2 regions of the Zhongshania guokunii genome follow, and region 1 is predicted to be linked to the other one. Evidence: riboswitches for the same ligand, from Rfam matches in the RefSeq annotation. Region 1 holds a riboswitch; the other holds the start of a gene.
What was found. A riboswitch is a leader RNA that binds a small molecule or an ion and turns the genes downstream of it on or off. The one in region 1 is predicted to bind thiamine pyrophosphate.

Region 1 (14,824 bases):
ACCGACAATTTACCGCTATCGCCAGCGCTTACTGAAACCTGCGCCGAGCGAGCTATTGAATTTGCGCTCAGCGGTGGCGACGATTACGAGCTGTGCTTTACCGTGCCGGCCGAGCATCGCGAGGTAGTGGCAAGGCTCAGTGCTGAGTTAAATTTGAACATCAGCGAGATTGGATACATTGAAGCGGGTGAGGGTCTCACTTGTTACAGGGCTGACGGGGGCGTGTTTGCTCCTGCGGCCGGCTACCAACATTTTTGAGTCGTAACTATAATGAAAATACCTGTATCACTGCTTAAAAATCCGGTGCATTTGCTGTCTGTTGGTTTTGGCAGCGGGCTAGCAGCAAAAGCGCCAGGCACCTTCGGCACAATCGCGGCGCTGCCATTTTGGTATGCTCTGCAATTTTTGCCACCCGTCTATTATGTGGTGGTATTGATCTTAGCTTTTGTTCTAGGCGTATATCTGTGCGGCGCTACCGCCGAAGCTCTGGGCGTGCACGATCACGGCGGCATAGTCTGGGACGAGTTTGTCGGCTTGTGGATTGCGTTGTTTATGGTGCCCATGAATATTTGGTGGATCGCACTCGGCTTTGCATTATTCCGCCTATTTGATATTTGGAAACCCTGGCCAATACGGGTGCTCGATGCCAAGGTGCACGGCGGCTTCGGTATTATGATCGACGATGTGCTGGCGGGTGTTTACGCCTATCTAACGCTGCAATTATTGTTTGTGTTGAGTTAGTACAAAAATTAAATTTTAAGCATTTACGAGGATAATCATGGTTTCTTTAGGCACGCCGTTTAGTGATAGCAGCTGTAAAGTTTTACTCTGTGGTGCCGGTGAGCTCGGTAAAGAAGTTGCCATAGAATTACAGCGTTTGGGCGTGGAAGTCATTGCCTGCGACCGTTACGCGAATGCGCCGGCGATGCAAGTGGCTGACCGCAGTTACACCTTCTCGATGCTCGATGGCGCGGAATTGCGCCGTGTGATCGAGCTGGAAAAGCCAGACTATATCGTGCCGGAAATTGAAGCCATCGCCACCGACACCTTGATCGACTTAGAACGCGAAGGCTATAACGTAGTGCCCACCGCGCGCGCCGCCCAGCTCACCATGAACCGCGAAGGCATTCGGCGCTTAGTAGCCGAAAAGCTCGAACTGCCCACCTCAGCCTACCGCTTTGCCGACAGCAAAGACGAGTTCGATGCCGCCGTGGCGGAAATTGGCCTGCCCTGTGTGATCAAGCCCATCATGAGCTCCTCGGGCAAGGGGCAGAGCTTGGTGCGTCGCGCCGCTGAAATCGACGCGGCGTGGACCTATGCCCAAGAGGGCGGCCGTGCCGGTGCAGGCCGAGTGATTGTGGAAGGCTTTGTCGATTTCGATTACGAAATTACCTTACTCACCATTCGCCATCGCGGCAGCGACGGCGTAGACACCGCAACCAGTTATTGCGCGCCAATTGGTCACCTCCAAAAAGACGGTGACTATCAAGAGTCTTGGCAGCCGCAGCCCATGTCTGAGACCGCCTTGCAGCGCGCCCAGCACATGGCTGAGCAAGTCACCACCGCACTAGGTGGCTGGGGTTTGTTTGGCGTAGAACTTTTTGTCAAAGGCGACGAGGTGATCTTCAGCGAAGTTTCGCCTCGGCCCCACGATACCGGCTTAGTAACATTAATCTCTCAAGACCTCTCAGAGTTTGCCCTGCATGTTAGAGCCATACTGGGCCTGCCCATCCCCAATATTCAGCAGCACGGCGCCTCGGCGTCGGCGGTTATTTTAGTCGACGGCAAATCCAGTCGTGTGCGCTTTGGCAATCTCGACCACGCCTTAGATGCACCTGACACCCAGCTGCGTTTATTTGGTAAACCCGAGGTGGACGGCAAACGTCGCATGGGTGTAGCCCTTGCTCGCGGCGGCGATATTGACGAGGCCCGAGCCAAGGCCTTGGCAGTGGTTGAAGCCTTGACGGTAAGTTTATAGATATCGATTTGAGCTTGTTTGCGTTTCAATCAAAAAGGCCCCGCATGGTTAACCATGCGGGGCCTTTTTGATTTTTGAGCAGCGCTTAGAAGGCGGTAACCGTCAAGCTGGTTTTGCCAACAATATTACTTGGCGTATGCACGGCACTAATATCTGTTTTGGCCGTTGTAAATTGGAATTTCGTTTGCGCCAATCCCTTTTGTTCTGCGGCATTACTAATTGTGGCCACATTGGTATTGCTCGATCCCCAGGTTACTTGCTTAGTCAGGTCTACGCTGGAGTTATCTGTGTATATGCCCGTGGCTTTATATTGCACCGTGCTATTGCCTCCGGCGCTAGTATCTTTAGGGCTTACCTCAATACTTGCCAAGACGGCTTCGGTGACATCGAGTTCGCCGCTTGCGGTTATTCCGTTGAGATGGGCGCTAATTACGTCGGTGCCAACGCTAACGCCAGTAACCAAGCCGCGTGAGTCGTTGGCATTACTTATAATCGCATTACCGCTAAAGCTCGACCATGTCACTTGACTGGTGATTTCTTTGCTACTCTCGTCACTGTAATGGCCGGTGGCAGTTAATTGCCGAGTCGCGCCAACCGGAAGATTGGATAAATCCTCCAGGCTGATTGAAACCAGTGTCGCGGGATTAACGGTTAATACACCGGTAGCGGTTTCGCCTAAATAGCTGGCGCTAATGTCGCTTGAGCCTGATTTGCCCTGCGATATAGCGAGGCCTTTCATGTTTGTATTATTCACGGTGGCAATGTCGGTTTTGCTGCTTAGCCACGCGGTGTCTGCAGCCGTAGTGACGTCGCTAGTCGAGCCGTCAGAATAGAGCGCAGTCGCCTTAAACTGTTGTTGGGTGTTCAGGGGAATCGCAACGGTTTGTGGTGAAACGCTCAGTCCTGTTAATACTGCGTCTGTCACCGTTAAGTCGCGTTCAGCGCTGATTTCACCAGATGTTGCGCCAATTTTAATTGTTCCTTTGCTATAGGTACTAAGTAGACCTCTACTGCCGTCGGTGTTGCTAATATCGCCAACATTGGCATCAGTTTCACTCGGCAGTTCTTCAAGCACAGTCCAGCTGCTTGATTGGGTCAAGTCGCTGGTCGATCCGTCAGATAATGTTCCTGTGGCAATAAATTGCACTTCGTTGCCAGCCGGAGTTTCGTTTATTCCTGCGGGCTGGGTGGTGATGGCGATGCTATCTAGGATTGCCGAGGTCACGATTAAATTGGCTTTGTTGGAGCTGAGCTCATCTAATGCTGAACTGATTTTAATCTGCTTGCTAGCAGCACTTGCCGTCGTTGTGGCGAGTCCCTTTGATCCTGCTGCATTGCTGATTGAAACAGATGGGTCGTCGGTCTTCCAACTTACGGTTTGGGTGATATCTTGCGTGCTGTTATCGGAGTAGCTACCGGTGGCGGTGTACTGCTGTTGTTGTCCGGCGGGGACGGTAGCGCTAGCTGGTGTCACGGTGATTTCTTCAAGGACTGCTGCGGTAATTGTCAGCGTAGTCTTATTGCTGATCGTGTTACGTGTGGCAGATATTTCGGTGCTACCGACTGCTACAGGCGTTGCTTGGCCATTATCGCCGTCTACATTGCTAATGGATGCAATTAAATCATCACTAGAAGACCACGTTACTTGCTGAGTAATATCTAATTGAGTGCTATCGGAAAAGCTACCGCTTGCCGAGAAAGCTAGGCGGGTGTCGGGGTCCATTGCTACCGACTCATTTGTTGGGCTCAGTGTAATGGATTGCAGGCTCGCGGCATTAATATTGAGCGAGGCAAAGCCAGAAATTTCCCCGGAAAAGGCACGAATGCTGACTGTACCGGTGCCGGTGTCGGCGGCCTGCACGAGGCCTTTTTTGCCTTCGCTATTGTCGATAGATGCGATGCTGCTATTGCTGGATTCCCAGCTGACTAATTCATTAATCTGCTTATTACTGCCATCGGTATAGAAACCTGTGGCCGTGAATTGGCGTTGAAAGCCACTGGCTAAGTTTTTGTTGTTGGGTGTGACTTGTATTGCACGCAATTCGGCTTCCGATACGGTGAGTTCGGTTTGCCCTTTTTTGCCGTCGAGGCTCGCGCTAATTTCTACCGTCCCAGGGGTTCGGGCGATGGCAAAGCCTTGGTTGCCAGAAACGTTACTGATGTCGGCAACACTTCGGTCTGACGACAGCCAAGTGGCTGTGGTCGTGACATCCAAATTGCTATTGTCACTGTAAATTGCTGTTGCCGTGTATTGTTGCGAGGTACCTTTAGGGGTAATGGTATTGCTTGGTGAAACCTCAACGCTGTCTAAAACGGCTGGCGTCACGCTCATTGTTGCGGTTGCGTTCAGCCCTTCTGTGCTGGCCGTAATCACTGTGTCACTCGCTAGTTTGAGCGCACTAGCCAGACCTTGGCTATCAATTGCAATTACGCTGGTGTCGGCGCTTGTCCAGTTAACGGCGTTGGTAATGGTTGCTGTGCTGCCGTCAGAATAGCTACCGGTGGCGACAAACTGTTGGTTGCGGCCTTTAGGAATACTCGCGGTAGCCGGGCTTACGGCAAGACCCGTTAATACGGCGTCGGAAACCTCGACGGCTGCCGACGCCGTTACGCCATCCAGTGTGGCGGTGAGCGCGATCGGGTCGCCGATCGCTTTTGCTGTTGCTAAGCCACTGCTGTCAACGGCTAAGAGCGTGGTGTCTGCAGATAGCCAAGTTACATTGTTGCTAATATCGGTGCGGCTGCCGTCAGAGTATGCGCCGGTAGCGGTAAACTTTTTTGATAACCCTTTGGCGATGATGGCACTAGCCGGTGAAAGTTCGATTTGCTGTAAAGTTGCGGCGCCAACGACCAAGTTTGCGCTGTCGGTGAAATTACCAAGACTGGCGGAGATAAGCGAGGTGCCTACGGCTTTGCTCGTGGCTAGGCCGCTCGCTGAAATCGTCGCAATGCTGGGCTTGCTGGATAGCCACTGGACGGTGGCGCTGACATCTTGATGGCTGCCATCGGAGAATATGCCTGTTGCACTGTATTGCTTGCTTAAGCCCTTTGCGATGTTTGTGTCTTGGGGGCTGATTTGCAGTGCGGTCATTGAGGCATCACTTATTGTTATGCCGTCGTTAGCGGTAGAGGCTGTTTTTCCTTGGAAGCTTGCGGTTAGAGTGGTTTTGCCTTTGCTTAGGCCACTAGCCAAGCCCGCGGGACTAATACTTGCAACAGTCGCGTCGGCGCTAAGCCAGTTTACGCGACTGCTAACATCTTCGGTGGCGCCGTTGGAGTATCGCGCGGTGGCAGTGAATTGCTCGGTGGTGCCCACGGCAAACTGCTTCGTTTGGGGAGTAATTGTGAGTGAACTTAGCGTGACGGAGGGGCCACCAGAAGAGCTGCTGCCGCCACCGCAAGCGCCGAGTAGCGCGATTAAACTGAACAAAAAAGAGCTGAAGATCGTTCTTTTGTAACGATTAAGTATACCGAGCATGGCAAGTTCCTTTTGTGCACGCAGAGGAGTAAGCCCAGCAATCCTTTGCAGCGCATTATAATAATAAATTTTAAATCTGTTACTTACAGATTTTGAATCGGAAGGCGAGCCCCATCAATGGGTGCAAGCTTTTTTTGCAATAAGCATGATAGGCATATTGCATGGAAATATAAATAGGCGCGGGTTTTAATCCTGTAATTAGTTTTTATAGTCTTGCTATCCCCCCTGTATGCGTCCTACACTAGCAACTCTTGTCGGGGTGCCCGCGTATGAAATACGCAATGGCTGAGATCGTTTTCGAATCCCGTAGACCTGATCTGGATAATGCCAGCGTAGGAAACAAGATCTTCTCAGCAGAGGTCCCTCTGCGTTGTGGCAAACTGAGCCGATCTGAATCTCCTTCTTTGGTTTTATTTTTAAAATAGTCGAATCAAAGACGTGCGCTGTGCTGCGCGCAAAAGGGGAAACCATGAGTTCTGATTATCCACTGCTCCGCGATACCGCCCAAGTAGATGCCGCCTCAGTTGAGCCATTACCGGGTTCGTCAAAGATTTATGTGCAGGGTAGTCGCGCCGATATTCAAGTGCCTATGCGCGAGATCAAGTTAACAGCGACCCCAGTGCAGGCCAGAGATGGCAGCACGCGTTTAGAGCCAAATCCACCGGTGCGGGTTTACGATACCTCGGGCGCGTATACCGACCCCAAAGCCAATATTGATATTCGCAAAGGCTTGGCGCCGATTCGCGATCAATGGATTCTCGATCGCAATGACACCGAATTACTTGCCGGCGATAGTTCCGAGTACAGCCGTAAACGCGCAGCAGATTTGAGCTTGCAGCAATTGCGCTTTGATTTAAAACGCAATCCCCGTCGGGCTTTGCCCGGTAAAAATGTCAGCCAAATGCACTATGCGCGGCGGGGCATTATTACCCCGGAAATGGAATATATTGCCATCCGCGAAAACATGGCCTTAGCCGCCGCCAAAGAGGCGGGCGAGCTGCCAGGGGAACTGGGTTTTCAGCATCCCGGCAATGCCTTTGGCGCCAGTATTCCAAAGGAAATTACGCCGGAATTTGTCCGCGAGGAAGTGGCGCGTGGCCGTGCGATTATTCCCGCCAATATCAATCACCCTGAATTAGAGCCGATGATTATTGGTCGTAACTTCTTGGTGAAGGTGAATGGCAATATCGGTAACTCGGCGCTGGGTTCCTCTATTGAAGAGGAAGTGGCCAAGCTCACTTGGGGTATTCGCTGGGGCGCAGATACCATGATGGACTTGTCCACCGGCAAAAATATTCACGAAACCCGTGAGTGGATTGTGCGCAATTCGCCGGTGCCGGTGGGCACAGTGCCGATTTATCAGGCGCTGGAAAAAGTCGACGGCGTGGCCGAAGATTTGACCTGGGAAATTTTCCGCGACACCTTAATTGAACAAGCAGAGCAGGGCGTGGATTATTTTACAATTCACGCGGGGGTGTTGCTGCGCTATGTGCCGCTGACCGCCAAGCGCGTTACCGGCATTGTGTCCCGTGGTGGCTCGATCATGGCGAAGTGGTGTTTGTCCCACCACAAAGAGAATTTTCTCTACACCCATTTTGACGACATCTGCGAGATCATGAAGGCCTATGATGTGTCCTTCTCTTTGGGGGATGGCCTGCGTCCTGGCTCGGTGGCAGACGCCAATGACGAAGCGCAGTTTGGCGAGCTACGCACTTTAGGTGAATTAACTAAACGCGCGTGGAAACATGATGTGCAAGTGATGATCGAAGGTCCCGGTCACGTGCCCATGCAAATGATTCACGAGAATATGACCGAGCAGCTCAAGCACTGTGACGAAGCGCCTTTTTACACCTTGGGGCCGCTGACCACCGATATTGCCCCTGGCTATGATCACATCACTTCGGGCATTGGCGCCGCCCAAATCGGCTGGTATGGCTGTGCGATGCTGTGCTACGTCACCCCCAAAGAACACTTGGGGCTGCCCAATAAAGATGACGTAAAAACCGGCATCATCACCTATAAAATTGCTGCCCACGCCGCAGACTTGGCCAAAGGCCATCCCGGCTCCCAATTACGCGACAATGCTCTGAGCAAGGCGCGCTTTGAATTCCGCTGGGAAGATCAGTTTAACCTCGGTTTAGACCCCGACACCGCACGGTCTTACCACGACGAAACCCTGCCCAAAGAATCGGCCAAGGTCGCGCATTTTTGCTCCATGTGCGGCCCCAAATTCTGTTCCATGAAAATCACCCAAGACGTTCGCGACTACGCCGCCAAACTAGAAGAGGATGAACTGGAAGCAGAGATGCAGAAAAAATCCGCTGAGTTTAAAGAGCTGGGTAGTGAGATATATCAGAAGGTTTGACGCTAGACGCGTGACGGGAGACGGGAGATGCAAGACGCAAGATGCTAGACGGGAGACGGGAGATGCAAAAGACGTTTGATGCAATGCGGGAGACGCAAGTGAGTTATAAGTCAGGGCGGGAGTTAGTCAACGATTTTGCTTTAGCGTCTCCCGTCTCCCGTCCAGCGTTACGCGGAGTTAACGTCTCCCGTCCAGCATTACGCGGTACTAGCGTCTTCCGTCTTCCGTCCAGCATTCAGCGATGAATATCGCGGTAGCCGGTGCAGGCCTCCTCGGTCGCCTCCTCGCGTGGAAATTACTTCAGCTTGGCCACCGCGTTAGTTTATTTGATCGCGGTAGTCGCGCTGGCGAGTTAAGTGCTGCGCGAGTGGCAGCGTCGATGTTGGCGCCTTATAGCGAAGTGGCCAGTGCCGAGCGTCAGGTGTTTGACTGGGGTTTGATGGCGCTGCGCTGGTGGCCGGAGCAGATTACATTATTAGAACAGCAAACTGGGCAAAGTATTAGTTACGGCATGGATGGCAGTGTGGTGGTGGCCCACGATTTGGATAAATCCAGCTTGCGACATTTTGAACAACAGTTACAGGCGAAAGTCCCTGATCATTGCGACAGAGTTGAGCGCATCGATCGCATGCGTTTGCGAGATTTGGAGCCGGAATTGGCCGAACGTTATAGCTCGGGTCTGTTTCTTGCCGACGAAGGCTATCTTGATAATGGGGCCTTGTTGGCGGCTTTAGAGGCGGCGATCACTAAGCTGGGTGGCAAGTGGTTTGAATATAGTGAGGTCGTCAGTCTTGCCCCCAAGCGTATTATTTTGAGCAATGAAACCTTGGCGTTTGATTGGGTGGTGGACAGCCGTGGTCTTGGTGCTAAAGCTCAGTTGCCAGGCTTGCGCGGTGTGCGCGGCGAAGTGTTGTGGGTACACGCGCCGGAAGTGAATTTACAGCGGCCGGTGCGGCTGATGCACCCGCGTTATAAATTGTATATTTCGCCGCGCCCAAACAATCGCTATGTGATTGGCGCGACGGAAATTGAAAGTGAAGCTATGCAGCCCGTTACCGTGCGCTCGACCCTAGAATTAATGTCTGCGCTTTACAGTGTGCACAGCGGTTTTGCCGAGGCGAACTTGCTTCACGCCTTTGCCCACTGCCGCCCGGCGATGCCCGATAATTTGCCAGTGCTGAACTGCGAGGCGGGCTTGTTAACGGTGAATGGCTTATACCGCCACGGCTACTTGCTTAGCCCCCAGTTAGCGGAGAATGCTTTGGCGATGCTGGCGGAACAAACCGAAAATAGCGTTACGGTATAAGTGGAAAAATTGATGGATAGAGTGCCCAAATGATTTCAATTAGTGTGAATAACAAACGCCGTGAATGCGATGCGAATTTAGCGCTAGCTGAGCTGCTTCCGCTATGGGGCTTTGAGTGCGAGAAAATTGCGATAGCGATAAATGGCGACTTTGTTCCGCGATCACAGTATGGGGATTTACGTTTAAATGCCGGTGATCAAGTGGATGTATTAGCGCCAGTGCAAGGCGGCTGAATGACGGGAGAAGCGTGACGGGAGATGGGAGACGCAAAGGAAAAAGATTAGTGCGGGTTTTAATTTTTTAGCCTCTCCCGTCTCCCATCGAGCGTAAAGCAGGAATTAGCAATGAAGCAAAATCAAGACAACTTGACCCTCTACGGACAGACCTTCCACAGCCGCCTCTTAATTGGCAGCGCGCTGTATCCTTCGCCAGCAGTAATGCGCGAAGCGATTACTGCCTCGGGTTCGGAGATTATTACCGTGTCGCTGCGCAGGCAGTCGCCGAGCGAAGCCGGTGGCGAGGGTTTTTGGCAGCAGTTAAAAAGTTTGAATAAAACCTTATTGCCGAATACGGCAGGCTGCCACAGTGTGAAAGAAGCGGTGACCTTGGCGCAGATGTCGCGGGAGTTGTTTGAAACTGATTGGTTAAAATTGGAAGTGGTGGGCGATGATTATAATTTACAGCCCGACCCACTGGGCACGGTGGAGGCCGCCGAGCAGTTAATAAAACTCGGCTTTAAGGTGTTTCCCTATTGCACTGATGATTTGGTCGTTTGCCAACGGCTGCGCGATGCCGGTTGTCAGGTTTTGATGCCCTGGGGTTCGCCAATTGGCACTGGGCGGGGTTTGATGAATCCCTATAATTTACAAACCATTCGCGAGCGGATACCTGAGCTGCCGCTGATTGTCGACGCCGGTATTGGTAAACCCTCCCACGCGGTGCAGGCCTTGGAATTGGGCTACGACGGTATTCTGCTGAATACCGCCATTGCCCAGGCAGGGGATCCGGTATTGATGGCGCGAGCCTTTCGCGACGCCGTTGCGGCGGGCCGCCAAGCCACCTTGGCGGGGGCAATGCCAGAGCGACAAACCGCTTCGCCATCCACCCCAACCTTGGGTATGCCTTTCTGGCATCAGCAATAATACCGCTGCGCTAGAGCGGGATTATTGTAAATACAGTGTCTTGAGTTTGTTGATTTCTGTGGGACCTACGTCAAGCGCTTGGTCTAAATAATTTTCGACTGAGCCATATTTCTGCTCAATATGCGCAAAGGCAATGTTGATAAACGGTGTGCCGTCGGCGGTGATGAGTGGCATCGGGCCTTTGCTCTCTTTTTTATTGTAATGCAGCATCATTTTAGCGAAGGCATTGGTTTTGGCGGCGGCTTCTAAATCGACATCGCCCCGCTCTACGGCTGGCCGGCGGTATTGGGTAGACAGTAAATAGTCCTGAACAATTGTCTCTCGTGGCACGCCCAGCGCGCTAAGCAAGAGGGCAGAGGCAAAGCCAGTGCGGTCTTGCCCTGCCGAACAATTCACCACCAATGGCGTGTTGTTGTTTAGCAATTCTTGGAAATACATTTTCATTTGCGGCTGGTATAGCTCAGAAATATTGCCGTAAAAGCCTTCTATTCCGATAGGTTTGTTTTTGCCTTCGGGTGCATTTAACTTCATCTCGGCGACGCTATAAGGGTGGTTAATATAGCTAATTGACGGGTTGTGACTCACCCAGCGGTTGGGGTAAAGCGCTAGCTCTTCTTGTGAACGCAGATCAACCACGGTTTTAAAATGGCGTTTGTTTAAGGTTTTTTCGTCGGCGGACGTAAGGCTGCTCATGGTGCCGGAGCGAAATAATACGCCGCTGCGCACGGTTTTATTGTCGGCGGTGGTATAGCCGCCGAGGTCTCTAAAATTGGAACCGCCTTCGAGGGGGAGTAGGCGCGAGGAATCGTCTATTTTGGTTTGTGGCGCCGTTTGGGTTTCAGCCTGTAAAAATGGCGCTGCGCTGAATGTGAGTAGTGCACTAATGGCGAGAGCAATACCGCGAGATTGGATTTTCATGGGTTGAACTCCTGAATTAATTAATGGCTTGGAAAATCAATTTTACGGTGGTGCGGTTCTGCACCACCGTTTGAACCGCACTTAAAAATGCAGGCGCACACCTAGCAAATAGCGGCGGCCATAGCTTTCTGACTGGTTGATGGTGCCGTTGCTGGCGTAGCGCACATCGGTTTCATTGCTTACGTTATTGGCGTTGGCGTAGACCGACATGGTGGCGCCGTCAAAGTCGAAGGGCAGTTCATAGCTCAGCGATAAATCTACCCGCTGTTGCTCGCCCCATTTTTCATTTGGATCTTCGATGGGTGAAATCCACTCGTCGCGATACTGGTAGTTGATTCGGGTCGATAGCCCGTAGTCCTCGTAAAATACCGAGAAATTGTAGAGTAGGTCCGAGGTGCCCGGCAGGTCGTGGCGGTCGCCATTTAGAGTTTGGAACTCGCTGTTGAGCACGGTTAGGTTGGCGCTAATACCAAAGCCGTGAGCGGCGTTGAGCAAGTCGCTGGCGTGCCCGACAAAGTTCAATTCCACACCGTGCATTTTGCCATTGTCGCCATTTACCGAACCTTTGTATGTCCAGCTTTCGCCTGCCGCGCTAGGCAGGTAAACGCCGCCATCAATGGTACTCGTGTCGGCGTAAATCACGTTGTCGACAGTGCGATAAAAGGCGCCAGCAGAGAGGATGCTGGCCGGTGCAAAATACCACTCTAAGGAGGTGTCGATGCCAGTGGCTTCTTCGGCCTCGAGGCTTGGGTTGCCACCGGTGACTTCTTTGTTGATTAGATCCACTTTAGCGGCGGCGCGCCATTCATCGTAGGTGGGGCGGTTTAAGCCGGTTGTGGCCGAGACGCGCAGCTTGAGGTCTTCTTGCAAATTAATATTGAAGTGAACACTGGGTAGCACATTAATGAAGTCGTCGCTGACCGAGATGGGGTCGTCATTAACACTGCCTTTGCTGCGGTAGTCGGTTTGTTCTATGCGAGCGCCAACCACAATATTGCCCCAGTTAAGCTCCGTGGTGGTCATGACATAGGCGGCGAGTATTTCCTCATTAATGGCAATCTGGCCGTCTTCGCTAGGGGTGACTGGGCCGAGCCCGCCGGTGCTGGCCCAAGCGCCGCGCAGGCCGATATTATTGTAATAGGTGGCGCCAATAGTGTTACTGGTATTACTGTCCCAGGGATTGCCGGTATTGTAATCGTCGATGTTTACCGAGGCTGGGAAGGATTTAATAGCGGGGGTAGCAACAAAGCCATCGGCATCGCGGGTATCGCGCTGCACGCCAGTTCTTAGCACCATGTTCTTACCAAGCCAGCTCAGTTCGCGCTCGGCGTCGGCTTTTATTTTTAAGCCATTAATTTCGAGCAATTGGCCGTAGTGAATGCCAATGGTGCTGGCGTAGTTAATTGTGGCAAGGTCGCGGTCGAGATAGAGTTTTGGATCTTCGATATCGCTCAAGTCATAGCTTGCCACCGCGCTACCACCAACGCTGCGGGGAATCGGCAGGTTCATTTTAAATTCGGTGTCGGTGCCATTTACCCGCGTTTCAAGCAGCCATTCGCCCAATTGGAAATCTGCGCCAAGGGTATTCGACTCGGTTGAGTTTTCGTATTGGCCGTATTCCAGCAAGCGCTGTACGCTCACGTCTTGATTGCTGCCGCTGACGCCGGTTGCGGGGGTGTTAAACGCAAACACAAATTGATTGCGCTGCTCCTTGTCGATGAACTCGCTGTAGAGCGTGGAAATAAACAGGCGTTGCACGGTGTCGTCGCCGCGATATTCCAAGGTGCCGCCGTAGGCCGAATCTTCGCGGGTCACTTTATAACTGCGAAAATCAAGCTCATTCACAATCAGCTCACCGGTGGTGGCATCGCGTTCTAAATCGTATTCGCGGTTGTCGGTAATTTGTTCGCGGCTGTTCTCAGAGACAAAGGCGACAAAACCAAAATTTTCATTCGACCACGAGGTGCGCAAGCCGTATTTCTCTATATCACCGCCGCCGAGCTTTTGTTCACCCAAGCCGACATCAGCGGCGAAAGACCAGCCCTCATTCGCAAAGGGGCTAAAGGTTTTAATATTAATAAAACCCGCCACCGCCTCCCCTGGCATACTTGGCAGAATGGCTTTATTCACTTCTACGGTGCGGGTAATAACCGAAGGGATGCTATCGAAGCGCGGAATGCGGCCATTTTCAGCACCGGGCACATCAATGCCGTCAAAGGCGATGCTGGTATAGCGAAAGGGTGCGCCGCGTAAATTAATGTAGCGGGCTTGGCCTTGGTCGCGCTCTATTGCCAAGCCGGGTAGGCGGCCAAGGGAGTCGGCGAGGTTTTGGTCGGGGAAGCGACCGATGGTATCGGCAGAGATAATCTCTACATAATTGTCGGCAAATTTCTTAGCGTCAAAAGCCGCTTGCTGGCTGTCGCGGATAGGCGCAGCGGTGACGGTAATCATCTCAAGTTTGTTTTGCGCCAAACCGAGGCTGGGCATGCCTGCCGCTAGTCCTGTCATGAGGTAATACGATAGGCGTTTGCTGCCGAGGGAATTCATTGGAGTCTCCTGTTGATGATGTAATTACGGTGTTGGTGAACGGCGCGTCAAAATGGCCACGGAAATAAGTCAGGGGGATTGTCGAGGCTGTGTGTGTCGGCTTTGTGACAAAGACATCTACAGGGGTTTAGAGATGTCTCTAAACGCGCGTGCTCGCTCGCAGCCCGCTATTTACGGGCGCTTTGCGTGGTAATTATTTAGTTGCTTGGCGTTGCTATACGCGTCGATGTGCTCTTGGGGGCATGAATGCTTATCGCCGTAGCGGGCAATGCTAAACGGTATTGTGAACGTGCGGTTTGCGAGTCCCGCGCAGATTCAAATAAAAAAGGCGCGGCCAGTTCTTCGCCGAATAATTGGCAGAGTTCATCTTTAATTTTGCTGCGATTCTGATCCAAGGTTTTGGCGCGCAGGCCTTTTTCACTTAAATCTTTAATGGCTTTGGCGTGCCCACCGTAGCGCTGCATTAAGGCAATGATTTCTTGGTCGGCACTGCGATCGGGGCGATTGGAGGGGGGGTTGGTAAACCAGCCATCGACTGGGTTTTGGCGTCGGCGGTAGGCATACCAGAGATAGTACATAAATGGCGTAGACGACATCTTAAGCGCATAGCCATGAACGATGACGGTGCTGGTGGCGGGGCAGAGGACTAGTTCTGCTGGGGATTCGGCGATGGCGATGGCATCGGCGATGTCCTTGGGGCGCTGTCGTAGTGCAAATTCCAACCACGCCAGCGCGCTGGGAGAGGAGTGTTTAAAGCCGCCGGTGTTTAAATGCGCAAGGTAGTGGCTGGGGTAGGGATAATTGCTGCGCAAAAACAGTGTTAAGGCCTGCTCCTGCCTCGGCGAGTAGTCGTCTGCTTTGCTGCTGAGCTGTTCGGCTTGGCGTCGATTTACACCGTGTTCGGTCAGGGCGCGAAGCAGCTGCTTTCTGCGGGGCGATAGTGGCGGGGCGACAGCGGTCCACATCAGCAAGCCCAGTAGGCTCAGGAATAATTGGCTGGCAATCAGTTTTGGCCACTGCGACTGGCAGGCGAGGCCCAGTTTCAACTCTTGAATGTGGTCGTTAACGGGCCAGTGCAGGCTAATTATTC
Region 2 (14,824 bases), on a different contig from region 1:
CTTACACACATACACCATAAGGCCAGCATAGCCTTTGGCGCCAGCCTTGAGCAGTGGCAACCCCAACCCGTATGGCAATCTGTGCTGGCCCAAAAGCCTCAAGTTTTTATGTTCCTTGGCGACAATGTGTACACCGACGCTGAACCCTACTTAAGTACTGAGCTGCCGGAGCGGATTAACAAAGCCTATCGCGACTTAGGAAAAATGAAAGAATTACAGCGCTTTGGTATGGCAAAAGGTATTGATGTCTTCGCGACTTGGAACGATCACGATTATGGGGAAGACGGCGGCAACGCCAACTTCCCGTATCTAACTGAGTCTCGTCGCTATTTTGCTGAATTCTTTGGCCTTGAACTCGATAGCATTGGCGATACCGAAGAGCGCGGCATCTTTCACGCCCAGTATCGCGACATCGGCGGGCTCCGAGTGCAGTTCCTTATGTTAGATACCCGCAGCTACCGTAGCTCTTTAGCAAAACAGTTAAAGCCACCTACTTGTGAATCTATAACCAACACTGCCGCAGGCGCAACTATCTTAGGAGAAGAACAATGGAAATGGCTGTGGAAAGAGTTCAAGAAGCCCGCAGATTTACGCATAATAGCCAGTAGCATTCAGGTCCTACCCACCGAGCATTGTGACGACAAATGGGCCAATTTCCCTAATGAGCGTCAGCGTCTATTTGATCTACTTAAGACCAGTGGCGTCAATGGCGCGATTATTGTTAGCGGTGATCGCCAATTAGCAGAAATTTCAAAATTAGACGGTGTGCTCGCCTATCCACTTTACGAAATCACCGCCAGCGGTTTGAACTCGGCACTAGGCGCCAATAGCCCCGCAGCTGCTGAACCTAATGGCCTGCGCACCACGGGCAACAATTTCCCCATCGATAACTTTGGCTCTATTCAAATTGAGCGCCAAGGCGACGACGCGCTACTGCAGTTGCAACTGCACGATGTAAAAGGCGCAGTACTAGAAGAGATTAAGTTAATGGTTAGTGAGCTGAGGGTGCCTAAGCAAGTTCCACTCGATGAGTAATCGGCGCTAATACTCGTCATTACCGAAGCCATTGTCTGTTATGCACTCCGCAGATCTCCTGCTACTCGGAGTACTCTGCGGAAAACCCCACCTCGTTTTCCGTAAAACCGCGCCCCACGCTGTATAGGTAAACCTGAGCCAGATAATTCACTCCTTTGCCGACATTCTAGTCAAATACATGACATTGCCAGAAACTCAGCTATACGTAATAGGTCATAGACTAGAAGCTGGCCATACATAAAAACTATCGAAGTACTAAGAATATGCAATTTCCTGTAATAGTCCAATGAGAGTATAAATTAGAGCAAGCTTCGGTTTCCGACAATGCAGAGCCACGCCACCCTTGATGCGCGAATCTGCCCGATACCAAAGTACTCAGCAGAATCGCCTTTACTAATTTTTACGTAGTGATCGATAAGCAGATACCAACGGAGAGAAATATGAGTGCAAATAATGACACTAGCAGCAGCGGAAAATGCCCCGTTATGCACGGCTCACGTACCAAAGCAGAAGACCGCGGCACCGCAAACCAAGATTGGTGGCCAGAACAACTAAACCTAAAAATACTTCACCAAAACTCCCCTACGAGCAACCCTTTGGGCAGTGGTTTTAATTATGCCGACGAGTTCAAGAAGCTCGATTTACAAGCTTTAAAAGACGACCTCGCGACCCTGATGACCGATTCACAAGACTGGTGGCCAGCCGATTACGGCCACTACGGGCCGTTCTTTATTCGCATGGCGTGGCACAGCGCCGGCACCTACCGTATTGGTGATGGCCGCGGCGGCGCTGGCGCCGGTGCCCAGCGTTTTGCCCCGCTCAATAGCTGGCCAGATAACGGCAACCTCGACAAGGCGCGGCGCCTGCTGTGGCCAATTAAACAGAAATACGGCAACAAAATTTCTTGGGCAGACCTGATTGTGCTCACCGGCAATGTTGCGCTAGAGACCATGGGCTTTAAAACCTTTGGCTTTGGCGGCGGCCGCGCCGATATTTGGGAACCAGAAGAGGATATAAACTGGGGTGCCGAGCGCGACTGGCTGGGCGACGAACGCTACAGCGGCGATCGCGACCTTGAAAACCCCTTGGCAGCCGTGCAAATGGGGCTAATTTACGTCAACCCCGAAGGCCCCAATGGCAAACCCGACCCCCTTGGCTCAGCCCGCGACATTCGGGAAACCTTTGCCCGAATGGCGATGAACGACTACGAAACGGTAGCCTTAACAGCGGGTGGCCACACCTTTGGTAAAACCCACGGCGCTGGCGACCCAGAAAAATACGTTGGCCCCGAGCCCGAAGCAGCGCCTATTGAAACCCAAGGCCTAGGCTGGATTAACAGCATGGGCAGCGGCAAGGGTGGCGACACCATTACCAGCGGCCTTGAAGGCGCGTGGACACCAACGCCAACCCAGTGGGACAACAGCTACTTTGATACCCTGTTTGGCTACGAGTGGGAATTAAGCAAGAGCCCCGCCGGTGCCCAGCAGTGGACACCGACCGATGCCGCCGCGAAAACGACCGTGCCCGATGCCCACGACCCCGCAAAGCGTCATGCGCCAATAATGTCGACCGCCGATATGGCGATGCGCGAAGACCCCGCCTACCGGAAAATAGCCCAGCATTTCCACGCAAATCCAGAAGAGTTTGCCGATGCCTTTGCCCGCGCATGGTACAAGCTGACTCACCGCGACATGGGACCTGCGGTTCGCTATCTGGGTAGCGAAGTCCCCGCCGAAGAATTAATTTGGCAAGACCCAGTGCCCGCCATCGATCATGAGCTAATTGATAAGCAAGATGTCGCGGCCCTTAAAACCGACATCCTCGCCACCGGATTGTCGGTTGGCGAATTAGTCAGCGGCGCATGGGCCTCGGCGTCGACGTTCCGAGGCTCCGATATGCGCGGTGGCGCTAACGGCGCCCGTATTAGATTGGCACCGCAAAAAGACTGGGCGGTGAACCAGCCTGCGCAATTGGCAAAATTAATAAGCGCGCTAGAGGGCGTGCAAAGCAAATTTAATAGCAGCCAATCTGGCAATAAGCGGGTGTCTCTTGCCGACCTGATAGTGCTCGGTGGCTGCGCCGCAATTGAGAAGGCCGCCAAAGCCGCGGGACACAGTATTGAAGTGCCGTTTACCCCAGGCCGCAGCGACGCCAGTCAAGAACAGACTGATGTCGAGTCTTTTGCGCCGCTAGAACCCGCCGCCGATGGTTTCCGCAATTACCTCAAGGCCAAGTACAGCGTGACCGCCGAAGAGCTGCTAATCGACAGAGCACAATTACTAACCTTAAGCGCGCCAGAGATGACGGTGCTAGTTGGTGGTATGCGGGTCTTAAATGCCAATGTTGGTCAAAGCCAGCACGGTGTGTTTACCCACAACCCCGAAACGCTGAGCAACGACTTTTTCGTTAACCTGCTGGATATTAATACCACTTGGAAGGCGAGCAGCAATGACGACGGCGTATTTGAGGGCCGCGACCGCGCAAGTGGCAAGCTGAAGTGGACCGGCACCCGTGTCGACCTCGTGTTTGGCTCTAACTCTCAGCTCCGCGCAATCGCAGAGGTGTATGGCAGCGCTGACTCGGCGCAACGCTTTGTTCACGACTTTGTGGCAACGTGGACCAAGGTGATGAATGCAGATCGCTTCGATCTAGCCTAGTTGCTAATAAGCCTTGTTCAAGCGCAGCGTTGATACGCTGCGCTTGTATTCCCCCTCGTGGCCCACACACCTTAAGTCGCCACGTAATAATTTAAAACACCATCCACACTGGGCTGCTCCTGCTCCCCAGCTCGCCTAAATATCGCCGCTCAACAAATTTGCCCTGTTCATCCTTGAGAGGATCAGTTTCGATCTCGGCGTAAAGGGTGAAGGGAACCCCCGCGTGTAAACCCGCTTCACCTAGATGAATAGCGGCTTCATACTGGCGGTGGCCAGATACCATAGAGGAGCTCCCGTACGCGTATTGGTAAACTCCCCAATCGCTAATCGAATACTTTTTCCAACGCTCATCATTTGTTTTCGGGGCTTCGCCCTGCCACTTAAATTGGGTTTGGCGAATACTGGTAAGGCCTGCGCTGCGGCCAATGTGAATACGCTCATTCACTAACTTAGCCAACAAGCCCGCGTGAAAATAGATACGGCACTGATCGTAACCCTTGGCACTGCGCTCCTCCGGTACGTCACAGGCAATAAACAACCACTCGCCATCACTTTGTAAATACAGCCGCGATTGCAGTGCGTCATCAACCACAATTTGGCTGGCCTCAGACCACTCGCCATCACTCATTACACCGTCGAGTTCGGGACGCTTTGCGCTGCGAGCAATACTATTGATGGGCTGGCCCGCCGGCGCGCTACGCTGCGCAGCCAGTAAACTGCGCGCCGATTTAATTTTGCGCTCCAGCAGGCTGTCGTCGTAACTGCTGCTAGCAGAGGACGACTTTCTTCTTATATACACCGCACTATTAATTTTATTTTTATAAAGCGATTTAAAATTTTCATCGGGCGCCAAATTCGCAGAATAACTGCTCGCGTCGACCACGCTCGGCAATTCAATCCGCTTAGCACGGCCCTTGCTTTTAGCTTGCGGCAACAATGCTTGCGCCGAACTACTGCGCGCTACGGGCGCAAGCGCTGCGTCACTGTCAAATACCTTAAAGTACATAAGGCCCGCAAAAATAATAAGGTCGACCACAATAAAAACAAAAAAGACCGTAGACATACGCAAGGCCTTGTTTGGCGCGTGCTCTTCTGACACTGACTTAGCGTCTAGATTTTCGTCTTTAAAATACCAGGGCTTTTGGACTTTAAGCACCGCCTTGAGGCGATCAATTTCCGTCTTAGCCTCTACCAAGCTACAGCCTGTTGCTTCACGGTAAATGCGAATCGCCTCTATGGTCTTACCCTTCGTTAAGGCCTTCTCAATATTGTAGGTTTGCAGGGCTGTCAGTTTCATAGGCTGTCGCTCTTACTCGCTTTCCACAGAGGCATTACACCCCCATATTAAACCAGTTTTGGCCCTATATTGGTCAAACAGCGTCTAAATATAGCGAAACTGCCACTAAGTATTGATTTCGAGCTAAAGCCATTTCTGCTACAATCTGGCCCGCAAAACCTAAGGGGTGGCTTCGGCCTGAGATGCTATTGGCGATCATATACCAATGCGCAAACCCTTGAACCTGATCCGGTTAATACCGGCGTAGGAATAGGTAATTCAACAATCCTCTTCACGTCGCACACCGGGTCTCTTTCACAGCTGTTCCTTCGAGAGAGAACCATGAAGTATCTACGTAAATCGAACACCCTTGCGCAAGCACTGAGCCTTGCCGGCTGCATGACGGCGGGCGCCGCATATGCCGAAATCCCCGCTAAGCAAAATAGCGTCGAAGAAATAATCGTCACCAGCCAATTTCGCGACACTCGTTTACTCGATCTGTCGAGCAGCGTTAGCGTGTTTGATCAGGCCACTATCGATGCTCGCGGCGCAACTAATCTTGAACAGCTACTCAATCTCGCCCCCAACGTTAATTTCTCGGCTGGCGCCTCGCGGGGCCGTTTCTTCCAAATTCGCGGTATTGGAGAACGCAGCCAGTTTATAGACCCAGTAAACCCCTCGGTTGGCCTTATTATCGACGGCATCGACTTTACCGGCCTAGGCCTAGCGGCCAGCACCTTGGACATCGCTCAAATTGAAATTTTGCGCGGCCCGCAGGGAACTGTGTACGGCGCCAATGCCCTCGCGGGGCTAATTACCATGCGCAGCCAAGCACCAACAACAGCGCCGATGTTCAAGGTGGCGACTGAAGTGACACAATACAATGGTCGCACTTTATCACTGGTGGGCAGCGGTCCGATCAGCGATACCGTGAGCTACCGAGTCGCGGCACAAAATCAGCAGTCCGACGGCTATATTAAAAACACTTATTTAGGCCGCGACGACACCAATAATATCGACGAATCGGTGCTGCGCGGCAAATTGCATATTCAGGCCCACGACGATCTGCAGTTGGATTTATCACTACTCTATATCGATGCCGACAATGGCTACGATGTATTCACCTTAGACAATAGCCGCAAGACCCTATCTGACCAGCCCGGCCGCGACAGCCAAGAAACTGTGGCTGCCTCCGTCGCCGCGCTGTGGTCTGGCAATGAATTATTTAGCGTGGAATCCGTTTTAAGCATGGCCACCTCAGAGACGGAATACGGCTATGACGAAGACTGGAGCTATATTGGCTTTCACGCCGATGAATACAGTTCAGCGGACAACTATCAGCGCGACAAAGACAATATCAGCGCCGATTTCCGCTTTATCTCCACGGCAGAATCAGCGCTGTTTGGCGGCAGCACGAGCTGGGTGGTAGGCAGCTACTTCCGCAGCGAAGAAGAAACGCTGCTGCGGATTAAAGACAAAGACTTAATCGCGCAGCCCGCGTTTACCAGCCAATTTGAAACTAGCAATATGGCGGTTTACGGCCAATTGCGTAGCGGCCTCAGCGACAAAGTTGATTTAGTAAGTGGTCTGCGCTTAGAAAAACGCGATGCCGATTACCGCGACTCGCTCGCGGTGAACTCTGACAATAACGAAGATTTATGGGGCGGTAACCTCACCTTGGAATACCGCTACACCGACAGCAAGTTGATCTACGGCACGATTTCTCGCGGTTATAAATCTGGCGGTATCAATGGAAAAATCATCTCGGCATCAACCACCAACGCAGACATCAACAGTGATATGTACGAGTTTGATACCGAGCACATGATTAACTACGAGCTTGGTATCAAAGGCACATGGTTTGAGAGCCGTCTGCAGGCGCAAATTGCAGCTTTTTATCAAGATCGCAGCGATGTCCAAGCGAAGCAATCTATTTTCGATCCCAATAATTTTTCCTTCGACGATTACCTAACCAATGCCGCGGGTGGAGCAACTCAAGGCCTAGAACTGGAATTGAATTATTTGGCCAGCGAGCGCGTTAGATTATTTGCCGCCGCGGGTTGGCTTAGCGCCGAGTTTAAGGGCTTCACCAGCTCCTCCCATGTCGATGCCAAAGACGACTGGAACGGTGTGGTGCTTGCGCCGGTAGACCTCGATGGCCGCGAGGTAGCTCACGCACCAGAGTATCAATTTTTTGTCGGCACCGAACTCGCGCTACTGCCAAATCTTATTTTGCGTTTAGAAGTTGAAGGCAAGGACGAGTTTTACTTTTCTAATAGCCACAATGAAAAATCCAGCAGCTACGAATTATTCAATGCGCGCCTAAGCTATATCTCCAGCAATTGGGATGTTGCGTTGTGGGGACGCAATCTTAGCAACGAAGATTACCAAACTCGCGGTTTCTACTTTAGCAATCAATTTGGCAATAACCCAGCCAACGGTTATGCGCCAGAAGCCTACTACCAGTTTGGCGAGCCACGGGTAGCGGGCATCTCGGCCAGCTATACTTTTTAGGCTCACGGGGCGGCTATAACCGCCCTTTTTTGCATTGAATGTGGAGCAAGCACAATGAAACTCTCTGTTGAAATTAGTATGTATCCGCTCAAAGAGGAATACATACCCAGTATTCAAAATTTTATTGATCGCCTTAACAGCCACGCCGCGCTGCAGGTGATCACCAACACCATGAGCACCCAGATTTTTGGCGACTACGATTTGGTGATGGATATTCTTAAACAAGAAATGCGGATCTCTTATGAAAAGCACGGTCGCGCTATTTTTGTTTGTAAATTTATCGACGGCGATTTAAGCCCAGTAACTAACAATGCTTAACGAGGAAACGCTCAACGCCATTGGCAATGCCTTTATCGCGATGTCGATGTGGGAGCTGCTTGCCGTGGTGCTGGCCTTGGCGTATTTATTACTCGCCATGAAAGAAAAAATAAGCTGTTGGTATGCGGCATTTATTAGCACCGCTATTTACGTCTTCTTGTTTTGGGATGTCAGCTTATTAATGGAATCTGCCCTGCAGATATTCTATCTGGTCATGGCGGTGTATGGCTGGTGGCAATGGCGGAAACATGGCGATAAGCAGCAGGAATTACAAATTCATTGCTGGTCTTTAAAAACTCACTGCGTAGTAATTTTAGCCGTCTGCGCACTGAGTGTCGGCTTTGGCTATGGCCTGCATCATAATACCAACGCCGCCCTACCCTATCTCGATTCTTTCACCACTTGGGGTGCAGTGATCACCACCTATATGGTGACCAAAAAAGTATTAGAAAACTGGGTATACTGGCTGGTGATCGACGCCGCTTCGGTGTACTTGTATATAGACCGAGAGCTCTACCTCACCGCCTTATTATTTGTGATGTATGTGGTATTAGTCGTGATTGGTTTTTTCCAGTGGTATGCGATCTACCAGCGCCAGCAGCGGCTGAACTAGCCATGGTAGCAGCGCTATGAACAAAATCGTCACTGATATTATTCCCGCCGACTGGCCGCTGTGGAGTGCTACAAAACCCACGCTGCGCTGCGCAATTACCGGCGGTTTAACCAATAAAAGCTTTCTGTTAATTACGGCAGGCGGCGACGTAGTATTGCGCATCAACTCCGCACACAGCAGCGCGTTAAATTTAAACCGCAACGCAGAGCACCAAGCTTTGCGCCTAGCTGGTAAAGCAGGGCTCTGCGCGCCACTCATCCATTACGACCGCCAACATAAATACATGGTCAGCCGCTTTATACGTGGCGAGAGCTGGAATAGCAGCGCAACTAACCTAGCGCAATTAGCGCAGCACTTACAAAAAATACACCGGCTACCACCGATTGATGCGCACTTAATCATTGCCGATAAAATTGCACATTACTGGCGAGGCATAAAGAGCGATAGTAATGCGGGCTTTATCAAACAACTGCATTCCCTGCACCAAAGGATTCACGTCTCTATAGATAAAGCTAGCGCGCTTAGCGAAGGCAACTGCCTCTGCCACAATGATTTACTGGCCGACAATTTAATTACAACTAGCGATGGAAAACTTTATGTCATCGATTGGGAGTACGCCGCAATGGGCGACCCATTTTATGATCTCGCCGTTATTACAGAAGGGCAAAATCTAAACCAGCAACAGCAGCAGCTGTTACTAACGAGCTATCTCAGTAGACCTGCCAATGCACTTGACTGGCAGCGGCTTTATCTTTGGCAGCTGGTTTACTGTTATTTAACGGCGCTGTGGTACGCGGTGCAATGGTCGGCAGGAGCGATGGACAAAAACCTAGTAAGCCAGGTGATCGCCGAGCAAATTGATTCATCATCGGCGTTACTGCTAAACATAGCGCACACAAATTAGCACAGCAAAACGCTTTAATATTCGCTTAAGTTAATTGCGGCCGATAAAGCAACGCAGGCCGGTGCTAATGGCGCCGGCCTGCTCAAACAAGGAATTAAAGTGCAGACCTGTGTTTACTAAATTGGAATTATAGCCAGTAAATCTAATGGTAGAGCGTTAATGCTCGGCAGGCCAGCGCCCAGAATCGGTGCTAGCGGTGCAACTGGAATTAATTCAAGACCAGGCAATCCACCACCTAATAATAACGCTGGGGTTGCAGGTACGCCGCCCAAACCACCACCTGCTAACAGTGAAAACGGATTAATGGGGAGCGAATTATAATCGGCAACCCCACCGACCATTGCTATCGCTGAGTCCAAGGGCAAACCTGTATTTGCAATCGCATCGGTAACGGCTTGCAGAGGTATGAGCTCCGTCAGGCTGAGTAGATCAGCCGGTGTGACTGGCAAATCGCCGATACTAAGCAAATTTGCGCCGCCACCTAATAAGGCTGATGGATCTAGCGGCAGAGAATCTAAACCAGGCAAACCGCCACCGCCCACTCCACCTAATAGACTAAGCACTGGGGCCAAGGGTTCGGCAATGATTGACGATGACAATGACGTCAACAAAGCAGCTACAGCAAGTTTTTTGGCGTTCTTCCTTTTCATTATGTTCTCCACGTAATGTTGCGCATAAAAATTTATTAATTCTTTAAACCACTCAAATCGCAACCTAGATACTTACTACCACAACAATAACTTAGGTAGATTTGGGCAGGTCTTAATAATATATTTACAAGCTAACAGTAAGTGTGCGAAACATCTCAAAAATCGCGCGCAACCCGCCATTAATAATCGCCTATTACTCAATCTCTTTTCTTTGAGTTTTATGTGGGAGATTTTCAAGCTTCGCTGATGAGCTTGTAAGGAGAAGGTGGGCTTGAAAGGGGAATAATACTCACCAAAAAAATGAGTGGCATGTGTCTCTAAATAATAGTTCGCCTTTTTAACGTGATTGACGCTATATCACTGAAATAACTCACCGTGATAACGCAACCAACCGCTCTGTTCTTCATTGTTGTCAAAATAGGTATGGGTTAACCTTCCGCCTTCCTCTGTCCATTCATACTTACCCCGAAATTCAATGATATCGCCCTCCCGTAGTTCCGTAATTGGCGCAGCAAGCTCGGTATCGTGAACAATATGTATAATCTGGCTATTTGCCAATCGCACTATAAAACGCTGCTGTGGCTTATTTTGTAAAATCTCGATTATCGTACCCGCGCCTTCCACGATCGCATGCTGTACTTGTTCCTCATACATCATTGCCACCTGATTGCCAGATACAAGTATGCCCTGCGCGGCGACGAGCTTACTTTTCGACACGCCTATCAATACCACTGAGCATACCAATAATATCAAGGTAAGTTTCATATCATCCCTGAGGCTACAAACGCTTGAATAAAGCGAGCCATTCATCCTTTAGTTAAGCAGATAATCTCACTTACCTAGTGTTCTTGCGTCTCATTTCGTTGAATTCATTCGGTTAAGAAAAAATTAATCTAAAAGCACCTTTCTATATCGCACTCAATTCTAAGGCGCACTTAACAGCCAATTTGACAAAATCGATGAGGAAGTAGTTTGATCTAGTTAGATGTTGCCATTTTCATGCAATGGCTATCGGAGGGTCATATAGATGGCATAAAAAAGATAGGGTTCGTTTGCGCAATACCATCAGCGCAATTATCGTTACCCCCGCAAAAGCGGGGATCTCGAGAACACTATAAACAAGGCTATATCGGCAGCATACATTCTCGAGCTACACTCTGAGCTAGCGGTTACTTTTATCCTTCTTCATACCAGCCCCGATAAACTGAGCAATTGGGTAGGTAGCAATACCCGCAACAATACCCGGGAAGCCTTCGTACACCATATTGTGCAAATCAAAATAACGCCACAGAAGAGCAGTTAGTACGCCAACGGCACTCACCGCAATCAGCGTGCTCTCGTTCGGACGACGGCCACTAATGAGTATTGCTAACACCGGAACAAATGCGCTCGCTAAGCCAGACCACGCCATGACCACCATACCAAACACAGTTTGCGCACTGATTAATGCCCAACCCAGCGCAAAAAGAGTAACGCCGAAAGTTGCTAATTTGATGAGTACGGGGCGCTCGATGTTTTTAGGAGCAAGATCGTGGGTCAGCGCCGCTGAGGCGCTAAGTATTAACGAGTCCGCAGTCGATAACGTCGCCGCGAATATCCCCGCTAAAATAAGACCAACCATAACTGGCGACAGTAATTGCTGAGCCATAGTTGGCAAAGCCAGTTCTGCGTCAAAGTTGCCAATTTCTGGCAGATAAATTCGCGACAATAGACCAACCGCTGTCGCCATCAGATAGAAGGCAACAAACCACAGATAATACCAAACTCGAGCTCGGTTCATATCGCCTGTGTTAGCCAAGGTCATAAAGCGCACCATCACGTGAGGCTGGCCCGCCACCGAAAAACCAGCAAACAGCCAACCCAGCGCAAACAGTATCGCCCCAGCCGCACCTGGAAAGGCGAGGTCTTCGGGAAACCAGTTCATATAATTAGGTATTTGATATAGCGCATCAACGGTGGCAACCGGACCACCCAGAGCGGCTATGGCCACCCAAAGTAAAACACCCATTGCGCTTATCATAACCACTGACTGTGCCGCATCCGTCCAGATGGAAGCGCGAATACCCCCCGCTAAACAATAGGCTGCGACTAATACCGAACCGGCAACAGCGCCTGCCCAGCGTGGCCAGTCAAACAAGGCCTGAAGGGCTTTGCCCCCCGCCAGTAATTGCGCGGCAGCATAGGCAAGGAGCAAAACCAGAGACAAGAGGGCGGCGAGTTTTTGGTAGCGCCCCATACTTGTGCCAGTCCAATTACTGAGCACCCCAATATAACTGAGCTCGCCACTGCTCTCGGTCATGCCCCGCAGCCGTTTGTGCACTAATTGGGAGGCAATAAAGTCACCGGCTATCCAACCCGCCATAACCCAAAATGCCGACAAACCCACGGTATAGGTGTAGCCAATAACGCCGATAAACATATAGCCGCTGTTATTGGTCGCCACCGCCGACAAGCCTACCAACCACGGCTGAACCGAATTGCTAGCCAGATAATAGTCGCTACTGTGATGCCTACTTAAAAAAACTGACGACAACCCAATTAATACAAAAAAAGTTAAAAAGGCCGCGAAACTCCAAGCAGTTACCATATTCAGATCCAAACTATTTTGGTTTTGAGTGGGCGAAAAAAGTTAAGCCTATGAAGGGTGCTCAACCGTTGGGGCCAGCAACTCAATCAATAACGGATGCTCTCGCAATTCAGACAGTGCGGGATCGCGATACAGCTCTTCTCGATATGATTCAGACTGCGCCACGGCGTGAGTAAAGTAGCGCGCCGCGTCGTCGAGATTTCCTTGGCAGGTATGAGCGCAGGCCAACTGATAAAACGCGTGGGCATTGGTTTCGTCTAGCAGCAACGCTTGCTGACAGAGATTGATTGCCCACTGTGGCTCGTTTTGATCGAGTGCAGCATCAGCCTTATAAGTAATCGCCTCAATATCGTCGCCTCGCGCCGCCAGAATTTGGTCGTATATAGCGATTTTACCCGCTGGACTCGATTCCTGACTGGCTCGCAGCCACAGCGAGTGAATCTCTTGAGTAAGGGTTATTTCTTCGCGGTTAGACTCGATATGTGCGGTTTCTTGTTTTAACTGCTTTTCAATCGCGCGCAGACGCTTCTCGTACTCTTCAACCAATTCGGCAACTTGTTCGTTAGCAACACTGTGCACTTTTTCTTTAATATCACGCACCGAATTCCAACCCATTAACACAAGAGCCGAACTCACGCCCGCGATAAGGTAGAAAAAATAGGTAACCGTGTTGGTTGCGTAAGAAACCGCCTTATCGGCGGCGCCTAATTCGCGGTCGACTACTTCGGCGGCTAATTCGCGATGAGCACGCTCCATGTCGATACGCAGGTTGCGCACTTCATCGAGCATATAGCGCTCAATAAAAGGCGAGTAGAGCGGCTTATCTAAATTATCGATACTAGCATCTACTTGGGCCGCACTCGGCTGAGACTCGCTTGGCATAGACTCGGCGCTTTCAGCAGCTACCGCGAACAGGGGCAACAGCCCCCAACAGAGGATAAACCCCTGTATTACGCTGCGCATATAGCTTCACCGTGGTCATGAACCTCGACCAAACAGCGGTGCAAGCTGGCGACGCCTTTCTCGTAATCGTCTTCATTAACAACAAACTGCATGTCGACCTGACGCATAGACTGGTGCATGGCCAACACACTAATGTTTGCCGACGCCAATGCCACGACGGTTTTAGCCAACATACCTGGCACCTGCATATCGCTGCCAATCGCAGAAATAATTGCTACTTTGCGGGTACTGACTTCCGCTTCGGGGAACAATTCTTTAACCGCGCTAACAATGCGTTTCACGGTTTTTAAATTAACACCCAGATAATTAGTAATGGTATTGGCATTGATGTCTTTAGTGATCACCGTACCTTTATAGCGCTCGATAGCACCCAGTATTTTTTGCTCGTACTGCCACAGCGCACCCACCATGTCTTGATCGAAAACTTCCAGTGCATACACTTGTTTGCGACCGGCAATAATTTCAACACAGGGCTTTTCACTGCGGTAATCGCAATCAATAAGCGTACCCGAGTGATGAGGCTCAAAGGTGTTTTTTACCCGCAAAGCAATTTTCTTTTGGCGCAAACCCTTGGCCGCGCGCGGGTGTATTGCTTCCATGCCCAAGTTGGCAAGCTGGTCGGCAACATCGTAGTTGGTGCGGCCTATCGGCACCACTTTATCGGCACCCACCAAACGCGGGTCGGCACTGCTAAGATGGTACTCTTTGTGAATAACCGCTTCGCGGGCACCACTAATAACCGCCATACGACTGAAGGTCATTTCGCTATAACCGCGATCAAAGCTCGCCATTAAGCCTTCTTTACAGTGAGCGTAACCAGTAACAATCGGCAGGGTGGTATTTAAATCAATACCCTCTAGCGCCTCAGTAATATGCTGATCAAGTGGCAGCGCTTCTTCTGCACGCCAGCCCGACAAGTCAATATAACAAGTATTGATACCATCGCGCTTAAGCAGCGTTGCGGTATTCCAAGCGCTGTGCGCCTCGCCAATACTGGCCAGCATTTCCCGCACGGTAAGCAGGTGGTCTTCTAAACCAAAATGACCATGCTGGCAGAGCCTATGTAAGTTATCCATGCAGCGCTCGGCTTCAAACAGCCGACCTTCAATATAGGTGTTAGCGGCCTCAAGCTGCTCGGCGTCGGGAAACAAACCAGCATTAATTTCTTTTAAGGCATTGCCGACATTGCTTAGTGCATCGCGCCACAAAGTTTCGGCGCCGTCATCGGCAAACAGAGCGTAAACCCCAGGATGACTAGTACGCTTATTTTCTAATAATAAATCGGTTACGCCGCCGTAAGCTGAAAC

Region 2: linked by a shared signal. The riboswitch ahead of AB4876_RS03515 (TonB-dependent receptor) and the one ahead of thiC (phosphomethylpyrimidine synthase ThiC) in region 1 are both predicted to bind thiamine pyrophosphate.

Annotation. Positions count from the first base shown of each region.
Region 1 is NZ_JBFRYA010000005.1:127,174-141,997, forward strand. Features, by position in the region: gene thiL (thiamine-phosphate kinase) at 1-258, shown strand, start outside; gene AB4876_RS07385 (phosphatidylglycerophosphatase A family protein) at 271-741, shown strand; gene purT (formate-dependent phosphoribosylglycinamide formyltransferase) at 779-1,978, shown strand; gene AB4876_RS07395 (beta strand repeat-containing protein) at 2,064-5,456, opposite strand; TPP riboswitch at 5,702-5,812, shown strand; gene thiC (phosphomethylpyrimidine synthase ThiC) at 5,926-7,821, shown strand; gene thiO (glycine oxidase ThiO) at 8,063-9,127, shown strand; gene thiS (sulfur carrier protein ThiS) at 9,157-9,360, shown strand; gene AB4876_RS07415 (thiazole synthase) at 9,472-10,269, shown strand; gene AB4876_RS07420 (tyrosine-protein phosphatase) at 10,291-11,187, opposite strand; gene AB4876_RS07425 (TonB-dependent receptor) at 11,269-13,734, opposite strand; gene AB4876_RS07430 (hypothetical protein) at 13,932-14,824, opposite strand, start outside.
Region 2 is NZ_JBFRYA010000002.1:182,552-197,375, forward strand. Features, by position in the region: gene AB4876_RS03500 (alkaline phosphatase D family protein) at 1-1,035, shown strand, start outside; gene katG (catalase/peroxidase HPI) at 1,476-3,692, shown strand; gene AB4876_RS03510 (hypothetical protein) at 3,784-4,989, opposite strand; TPP riboswitch at 5,142-5,256, shown strand; gene AB4876_RS03515 (TonB-dependent receptor) at 5,311-7,482, shown strand; gene AB4876_RS03520 (YkoF family thiamine/hydroxymethylpyrimidine-binding protein) at 7,537-7,800, shown strand; gene pnuC (nicotinamide riboside transporter PnuC) at 7,793-8,413, shown strand; gene AB4876_RS03530 (phosphotransferase) at 8,430-9,317, shown strand; gene AB4876_RS03535 (hypothetical protein) at 9,434-9,967, opposite strand; gene AB4876_RS03540 (DUF3465 domain-containing protein) at 10,325-10,732, opposite strand; gene AB4876_RS03545 (sodium/proline symporter) at 11,130-12,554, opposite strand; gene AB4876_RS03550 (TPR end-of-group domain-containing protein) at 12,603-13,517, opposite strand; gene AB4876_RS03555 (aspartate kinase) at 13,505-14,824, opposite strand, start outside.